2 regions of the Tepidamorphus gemmatus genome follow, and region 1 is predicted to be linked to the other one. Evidence: predicted binding sites of a transcription regulator. Region 1 holds the regulator's gene; the other holds the start of a gene.
The links. The regulator HrcA, encoded in region 1, represses chaperone genes, less so after heat shock. The targets are predictions, from matches to a motif close to GTTAGCACTCNCNNNNNGNGAGTGCTAAC.
Positions count from the first base shown of each region.

Region 2: the regulator HrcA is predicted to act here: its motif matches at 2,305-2,333, upstream of groES (co-chaperone GroES).

Region 1 is NZ_SMAK01000003.1:265,891-270,308, forward strand. Features, by position in the region: gene EDC22_RS06665 (hypothetical protein) at 1-1,063, opposite strand, end outside; gene grpE (nucleotide exchange factor GrpE) at 1,281-1,946, opposite strand; gene hrcA (heat-inducible transcriptional repressor HrcA) at 2,074-3,180, opposite strand; gene rph (ribonuclease PH) at 3,324-4,037, shown strand; gene EDC22_RS18070 (non-canonical purine NTP pyrophosphatase) at 4,037-4,418, shown strand, end outside.
Region 2 is NZ_SMAK01000006.1:219,326-223,743, reverse strand. Features, by position in the region: gene groL (chaperonin GroEL) at 228-1,865, opposite strand; gene groES (co-chaperone GroES) at 1,922-2,236, opposite strand; gene EDC22_RS11665 (DMT family transporter) at 2,418-3,332, opposite strand; gene EDC22_RS11660 (hypothetical protein) at 3,440-3,757, opposite strand; gene EDC22_RS11655 (MFS transporter) at 3,928-4,418, shown strand, end outside.

The DNA.
Region 1 (4,418 bases):
GCAGCTGGCCGTTCGGCTGGGCCGCCGCCGGCGGCGCCCACCAGGTCGGGATGACGACCGGCGCGATCGGCGTGAGCGTGTCGTTGGCCACGCCGCCGCCGACCGCGGTCACCACGCGACGCTCGATCCGGCTGCTCGAGCCGCTGCCCGGCGACAGGAACGCGGTCGCTGCCGAGGCGTCGAGCGAGATCGTCGCGGCCAGGTTTGCCGGCAGCTGGTTGAAGCACTTCACCGTCATCGGCGCGCCGCTCAGCGACGCCCGCTTGTCCATCGACAGGATCGCCCCGCGTACGCCGCCGGCCAGACCCTTGTCATTGGCCGTCACGAACCAGCGCGCATTGCTGACGCCGGCCATCGGGAAGTCCCAGGTGGAGCCGACGCTGCGCTTGCAGAAGCGCGCCGTGCCCTCGCTCAGCATGATTCGGTAGAGGTTGTAGGTGCGCCCGGTGGCGTCCGTCGACACCGCGACGTACTGATACTGGTCGGAATTGCCGGAATCTGTCGACACCGCGGTGACGAAGAACCGCCGGCTCCTGCGGTCGTAGATGACCCGCGGATCCTTCAGCTGCGCCGTGGCCGGAACCCCGACGCCGGCGAAGAAGGCCGCGAGCGACTGCTGGCCCACTCTCGCGCAGTTGTTCTTGTTGTAGCGGCTGATCGCCGAATTGGTGACGACCACCATGATCTGCGGGCCGACCGCGCCATTGATCCCGGAGGGAGCCGCGCCGGTGGAGGCATCCGTCTGGCAGACGCGCCGGCGGTTCTCGTTGCGCACCCTGACGGTCAGTTCGGTGGCCTCTCCCGCCGCGACCAGGCTGGTCGCGCCCTCGGACCCGCCGGCCAGCGCCTTGATCCGCAAGAGCTCGGCCTCGCCGGCCGGAATGATGCGCGGTGCGCCGGCATTGGCGGCGACGGCCTGCGCCCGGCTGCCGGCCGGAATGCTGTGGCTCACCGCGCGGATCGTCTGCACCTCGGCCTCGTCCTCGGCCTGCGCCGACGGTACCGTCGCAGCGAAGGCCGTCAGGAACGCACCGAGCATCAGAGCCCGGCGAGTGGAAAGCATGGACATGAATCCCCCGATTCGGGTTTGCAATGTTCATCGCTCCGCGGCGATCGCGGCGAAGCTACTATGGGCGCCGGTTCGCGGCAAGCGCGGCAATGCCCCTCCCGGCCGCAAGGCTACGACCTAGAGCGCTGAGAATACAGCAACTTCTTCCAGGCCTACGCGGCCAGGGCCGACCTGTTACATAAAGGCGACAGCCGTCCCTCCGGCCGGCGGATCAGGCGGTGCGGTCGATCCGACCGCCGGTTGCCTCCTCGCCCGCGGCCGGCTCGCCGTCCTGCCGGGCCGCCGGCCGGGGCCCGCCGCGCGAGATGCCGACCATGGCCGGCCTCAGGCAGCGTTCGCCGATGGTGTAGCCCGGCTGGACCACCTGGACGACGGTTCCGGCCGGTACCGACTCGTCCGGCACCTCGAACATCGCCTGGTGCAGGTTCGGATCGAAGCGGGCGCCCTTCGGATCGATGCGCTTGACGCCGTGCCGTTCGAGCACGTTCAGCAGCTCGCGCTCGGTCAGCTCGACGCCCTCCAGCAGCGCGACGAAGGTGGCGTCGGCGGCGGCACGCGCCTCCGCGCCGACCGTGTCGAGCGCCCGGCGCATGTTGTCGCCGACGCTCAGGATGTCGCGGGCGAACTTCGAGATCGCGTACTGGCCGGCATCGCGCACCTCGCGCTCGGCGCGCTTGCGCAGGTTCTCCGCCTCGGCGATCGAGCGCATCAGGCGATCCTTGAGATCCGCAATCTCGGCCCGCAGGGCCGCGGTCGGGTCGATGTCTGCCTCGGCGCGGGCGGGTTCGCCGTCCCCGGACGCCTGTGGCGCGGAGGGCTCGGCGGCCGTCTCCGGCGTGCCGGCCTGCGACTCGGCATTGTGCTTGTGTTCGGTCATCGCTGCCTCTGAGCGGAAGTCTCGGTGAAAGGGTCGCCCCCGATATCGAGGCTTGCGGGCGAGAAATCAACCGCTCTGGCGTCAGCGCCCGCGCCGCAGCGCGTCGCGGCCGCCGCGACCGTCCGGCTCACTCCCGGTCGATCAGCCTCCCGACCACCTGGGCAGTGTATTCCACCACCGGCACGATGCGCGCATAGTTGAGCCGGGTCGGCCCGATGACGCCCAGCACGCCGACGATCTTGCGGTTGGCGTCGCGATAGGGCGTCGCCACCACCGTCGAGCCGGACAGCGAGAACAGCTTGTTCTCCGAGCCGATGAAGATCTTGACCCCCTCGCCGCGTTCGGCATGCGCCAGCAGTTCGATGATATCGTTCTGCTTCTCGAGATCCTCGAACAGCAGGCGGATGCGCTCGAGATCCTCCAGCGCGTTCAGGTTCTCGAGCAGGTTGGCGTGGCCGCGCACGATCAGCGTGTGCGGGCGCTCGCTGCCCGAGCCGGCCCAGGTCGCCAGTCCCGCCTCGACGACGCGGCGGCTCAACGCGTCGAGCTCGGCTTCCAGCGCCTTGCGCGAGCGCTCCATGTCGGCCTTCAGGTCGTTGAGGGTGCGCCCCTGCAGCCGCGCGTTCAGGTAGTTCGAGGCCTCGACCAGCGCCGAGGGGGGGATGTCCTCGTCCAGCGTCAGGATGCGGTTTTCCACAGAACCGTCATCGCCGACCAGGATCGCCAGCACCCGGCGCGGTTCGAGCCGCACGAAATCGATGTGCTTGACGCGCGGATCGGCCTTCGAGGCGAGCACCACGCCGGCGCCGCGCGACAGGCCGGACAGCAGGTTGCCGGCCTCCGCCAGCACTGCCTCCGGCGAGCCGTCATGGGCGTGCGCGCGCACCCGGCTCTCGATATGGCTGCGTTCTGTCTCGCCGAGGTCGCCGATCTCGAGCAGCGCGTCGACGAAGAACCGGAGGCCGAGCTCGGTGGGCAGCCGTCCGGCGCTGGTGTGTGGGGCGTAGATCAGCCCGAGGCCTTCCAGATCGCTCATCACGTTGCGCACCGAGGCCGGCGACAGGCTCATCGGCAGGCTTCGCGACAGGTTGCGGGAGCCGACCGGCTCGCCGCTTTCCAGATAGGCTTCGACGATGCGCCGGAAGATTTCGCGCGAACGCAGGTCGAGCTCGGCCAGCGGCGAGCGGCTGCCGGCTGGCGTGACGGAACGTCCAGGCGGTCTTATCTGGTTCATGGCAAAGGATTATGTGAGGAGCCGGCACGACCGCGTCAAGCACATCACCGGCGCCGATCGGGTCGGGGTGGCGAAGCGGGGGGGAAGCCGCTAGAACGACGCTCGCCGGCCGCCGTGCCGGCCAATTCCAGGGAGACCGGACCATGCGACCCTCGAAGCGCGCCGCGGACGAACTGCGCCCCGTCAGGCTGGAGCGCGGCGTCTCGCGCCATGCCGAGGGCTCCTGCCTCGTCCGCTTCGGCGACACCGAAGTGCTGTGCACCGCCAGTCTCGACGACAAGGTTCCCGGCTGGTTGCGCGGTTCCGGCAAGGGGTGGGTGACGGCCGAGTACGGCATGCTGCCGCGGGCCACCACCGAGCGGATGCGGCGCGAGGCGGCCGCCGGCCGCCAGAGCGGACGCACCATGGAGATCCAGCGCCTGATCGGCCGCAGCCTGCGCGCGGTGACCGATCTCGTCGCACTCGGCGAGCGCCAGATCGTCGTCGACTGCGACGTCATCAATGCCGATGGCGGCACCCGCACGGCGGCGATTACCGGCGGCTGGGTGGCGCTCAGCGACTGCATCACCTGGATGATGCGCCGCGAAATGCTGGCCACAAGCCCGCTGCGCGACCATGTCGCCGCCGTCTCCTGCGGTGTCTATGCCGGCACGCCGGTACTCGATCTCGATTATCTGGAGGATTCCGAGGCCGAGACCGACGCCAACTTCGTTGTCACCGGTTCGGGCAAGCTCGTCGAGGTGCAGGCAAGTGCGGAGGGCGCGCCGTTCAGCGAGGCTGAACTCGTCGCCATGCTCGCCCTGGCCCGCCGGGGCATCGACCGGCTCGTCGATCTCCAGCGCATGGCGATCGCCTGATGGCGGCCGGCCGGCGCCGGCTCGACCCCGGCAGACTCGTCATCGCGACCCACAATCGCGGCAAGCTCGCCGAGATCGCCGCGCTCGTCGGCCCGCTCGGTTTCGACCCCGTCGCCGCCTCCGATCTCGGCCTGCCCGAGCCCGAGGAGACCGGCGACAGCTTCGAGGCGAATGCCGCCCTGAAGGCGCTGGCCGCGGCCACCGCCGTGAGCCTTCCGGCACTCGCCGACGATTCCGGACTCTGTGTGGCCGCGCTCGGCGGCCAGCCCGGCATTCACTCGGCCCGCTGGGCCGGCAGCGACCGCGATTTCGCGCGCGCCATGCGCAATATCGAGGAACGCCTGCAACAGAAGGGCGCCACCGGGCCGGACGCGCGACGCG
Region 2 (4,418 bases), on a different contig from region 1:
CGGATCGGTTCCCGCCAGCCGGGAGTTGCGTAGCCCATCGAACGTCGGGGTGCCACCGATGATGCCGGCCGGATGCAGGCGAGGAGGCTGGAGCGGCTGCCGGGCGCGCCTCCCATGGTCAGGAAGACAAGGGGATCGGGTGGCATCGGACGGCAGTTGCCGTCAGCGAAACGAAAGAGGCCCGGGATTGCTCCCGGGCCTCGAACATGACGTCGGGTCGGACGTTCTCAGAAGTCCATGCCGCCCATGCCGCCGCCGCCCGGCATCGCGTGACCGTGCTCCTTCTTCGGCAGCTCGGCCACCATCGCCTCGGTGGTGATCAGCAGGCCGGCCACCGACGAGGCATCCTGCAGCGCGGTGCGCACGACCTTGGTCGGGTCGATGATGCCCTGCTGGACAAGATCGCCGTACTCCTCGGTCTGGGCGTTGAAGCCGAAGGTGTCCGACTTGCTCTCGCTGACCTTGCCGACCACGATCGAACCCTCGACGCCGGCATTCTCGGCGATCTGACGGATCGGAGCCTCGAGCGCCTTGAGGATGATGTTGATGCCGGCCTGAACGTCGGGGTTGTCCGACTTCAGCTTGGCGACAGCGTTCTTGGCCCGCAGCAGCGCGGTGCCGCCGCCGGGAACGATGCCTTCCTCGACCGCCGCACGGGTGGCGTTGAGGGCATCGTCGACGCGGTCCTTCTTCTCCTTCACCTCGACCTCGGTGGCGCCTCCGACGCGGATCACCGCGACGCCGCCGGCGAGCTTCGCCAGCCGCTCCTGCAGCTTCTCGCGATCATAGTCGGAGGTGGTCTCCTCGATCTGCATCTTGATCTGGGCGACGCGGCCCTCGATGTCCTTCTTCTTGCCGGCGCCGTCGACGATGGTGGTCTCTTCCTTGGTGATCGAGACCTTCTTCGCCTTGCCGAGCATGTCGAGGGTGACGTTCTCGAGCTTGATGCCGAGATCCTCGGAGATCACCTGGCCACCGGTCAGGGTAGCGATGTCCTCGAGCATGGCCTTGCGGCGATCACCGAAGCCCGGCGCCTTGACCGCCGCGACCTTGAGGCCGCCGCGCAGCTTGTTGACCACCAGGGTGGCCAGCGCCTCGCCCTCGACGTCCTCGGCGATGATCAGCAGCGGACGGCCCGACTGCACGACCGCCTCGAGCACCGGCAGCATCGACTGCAGGTTCGAGAGCTTCTTCTCGTGCAGGAGGATGTAGGGCTCCTCGAGCTCGGCGACCATCTTCTCGGCGTTGGTGATGAAGTAGGGCGAGAGGTAGCCGCGATCGAACTGCATGCCCTCGACGACCTCGAGTTCGGTCTCGAGCGACTTGGCTTCCTCGACCGTGATGACGCCCTCGTTGCCGACGCGCTGCATGGCCTCGGCAATCATGTTGCCGATCTCGCGATCACCGTTCGAGGAGATGGTGCCGACCTGGGCGACTTCCTCGGACGACTTGATCTTCTTCGAGCGCTTCTGCAGGTCCTTCACCGCCTCGGCGACGGCCAGATCGACGCCGCGCTTCAGATCCATCGGATTCATGCCGGCGGCAACATACTTGGCGCCCTCGCGCACGATCGCCTGAGCCAGAACGGTCGCGGTGGTGGTGCCGTCACCGGCGACGTCGTTGGTCTTCGAGGCCACCTCGCGCACCATCTGGGCGCCCATGTTCTCGAACTTGTCCTCGAGCTCGATCTCCTTGGCGACGGTGACGCCGTCCTTGGTGATCCGCGGAGCGCCGAACGACTTGTCGAGCACCACGTTGCGGCCCTTCGGGCCAAGGGTGACCTTTACCGCATTGGCGAGGATGTCGACGCCGCGCAGCATCCGCTCGCGCGCATCGGCGGAAAACTTCACGTCTTTTGCTGCCATGGAATTCTATCCTTCGTTTGGGGCCAGAAAAGAAAAACCGCGCCGATCCGAAAGGATCACGCAGCCTTCTTCTTGGTCTCCTTCTGGTCGATCACACCCATGATGTCGGATTCCTTCATGATCAGGTACTCCTGACCATCGATCTTCACCTCGGTGCCCGACCACTTGCCGAACAGGATGCGGTCGCCGACCTTGATGTCCATCTCGATCCGCTTGCCGTCTTCGTCACGGGCACCGGGGCCCACGGCGATGACTTCGCCCTGGCTCGGCTTCTCCTTGGCGGTGTCCGGGATGATGATCCCGCCCGCGGTCTTCTCTTCCTCATCGAGGCGCTTCACGAGCACGCGGTCGTGCAGGGGACGGAAGTGCATGGAACTAGGCTCCTCCAGTTGAAGGCCCATCGCGGGGCTTTATCGGTTCAGAGGGAACTCCGGGGTCTGTTAGCACTCTCATGCGATGAGTGCTAACAGTCGCGGACGAGATAGGGACCCGCTCGGGCCTTGTCAAGAAGCCGGAATGTGACGGCCGACGGTCGGGTTGGCTGCGAACCGGCTATGGCGATGCATCGGTCAGCCGTCGCGGCAGGCGGTTGCGCCGGCTCGCCGTGAAGCAGGCGATTACGATCAGCGCGGCCCCGGCATAGGTCGTCAGCGCCGGGGTCTCGTGGAAGAAGACGAGCCCGAACAGGCTCGCCCACAGGAGATTGGTGTATTCGATCGGTGCCAGTTCGCCGGCCGGCGCCCGCGAGAAGCCCCACGCCATCAGCAGGTGACCGACCGTCCCGAGGAAGCCGATGACGACATATTTCATCCAGTCGTCGAGCGGCACCGGCGTCCAGGTGGCGATGCCGACCGGCGTCATGACGAGGACCGACAGCGCCGCCTGGAGGAACACCAGAACGGGAATCGCGTCGTGGGCGGAATGCTTGCGCAGCAGGATGATGCCGAAGGCATAGGCCAGCGCCGAGAGAAGTGCCGCAGCCGTACCGTCCGGTGTCAGGCCGCTGTCGGTGCTGCCGCCGCCCCAGACCACGACGATGACGCCGGCAAAGCCGATCGCGACCGCCAGGAGTGCGCGTCGCGTGATCGGCTCGCCGAGCACGAGACGGGCAATCAGCACCATGAAGATCGGCGCGGTGAAGCTCAGCGTCACCGCCTCGACCAGCGGCATCCGGGTGATGGCGTAGAAGAACGAGCCTGCCGCCACCAGCATCACCAGCGCCCGCAGTCCGTTCGCCGTCAGCGACCGCCGGGTGATCCGGTGCGGGCCGGTGGCGAGATAGATGACGAGTCCGAACGCCGCGCCGGCCGCATAGCGCAGCCAGACCAGCTGCAGGATCGCGACCTGCGGCCCGAAGCTCTTGATCAGCGCGTCCATCGACGACAGCACGGCGATGGACAGCGCCACGACCAGCGCCGGGCGCGCGAACGTCTCCACTACGGCGCTGCGTCCCGCCGCGTCGGCCATGGGCATGTCCTCACATCGTCGGACGGCCATAGCACGCCCGCCGATGCGCTCCTATGGCGGCGGCGCATGGGTGCCCGCGGCCGCCTGCGGACGTGGGGAGTCGATCATCAGTCGATCGGGAACTCGCGGACCGTGCCGGCCTCGTTGTCGATCAGCATGAAGACGTCGAAATAGCTGAAGCTCGGCACGGTGCCCGTGCGCGCCTGGAATCGGGCGATCCAGTCGGCATCATGCGCGCGCTGCGCCGCCTCGCGGGACGGCCAGATATAGATGCCGGCATGCGAGCCGTCCTCGGCGCGCGCGAAGTGCTTGCGGATCAGATCCGGGTCGGACTGCCACTGCGCCACGACCGCACGGGCATCGGCGAGCACATCCTCCTGAGTCGTTCCCTCCGGCAGGCGGAAGCTGACGATTTCGATGATCATGAACACATCGCGTCCTCTGCGGCCCGCATTGCGGAAGGTGTGTCATCGGACTCTCCGGCTGCCGATCCGGGCCGCAGCGGCAGCCATGCTTGCCGATTGCACGATCGGCGGTGCCGGCGTATCGCGGGTCCGCACGACACCACGGCCAGAATCGCCGACAACCAGCTGCCATGCAACCCGCCCGATCCGCACCGGTCACGGAGCTTCGCCATCTCGATCTCGCCGCGGTGCTGGCGGTGATCGGCGCCTTCGCGCTGTCGATGGGTTATGCCTATCCCGCCATCGCGCTGACCATGCAGGCGCGTGGGCTGTCGGAGACCGTAATCGGCGTGCTCGCGGCGGTACAGGGGTTCGGCGTGCTGGCCAGCGCGCTGCTGCTGCCGGCGATGACACACCGGTTCGGTGCCTGGCGGCTGGTCACGGTCTCGCTCACTGCGACCGCCGCGACGATCGCGCTGCTTGGCGTCACTGACCGGCTGGAGGCCTGGTTCGTGCTGCGCTTCCTGCTCGGGTGCGGCGCCAACGTGCTGTTCGTCACCTGCGAGGTCTGGATCAACGTGCTCGCCCCCGATGCGGTGCGCGGCCGCATCATCGGAATCTACACGACGGTGATCTCCGCGATGTTCGCGATCGGCCCGCTGCTGGTGCCGCTCATCGGCTA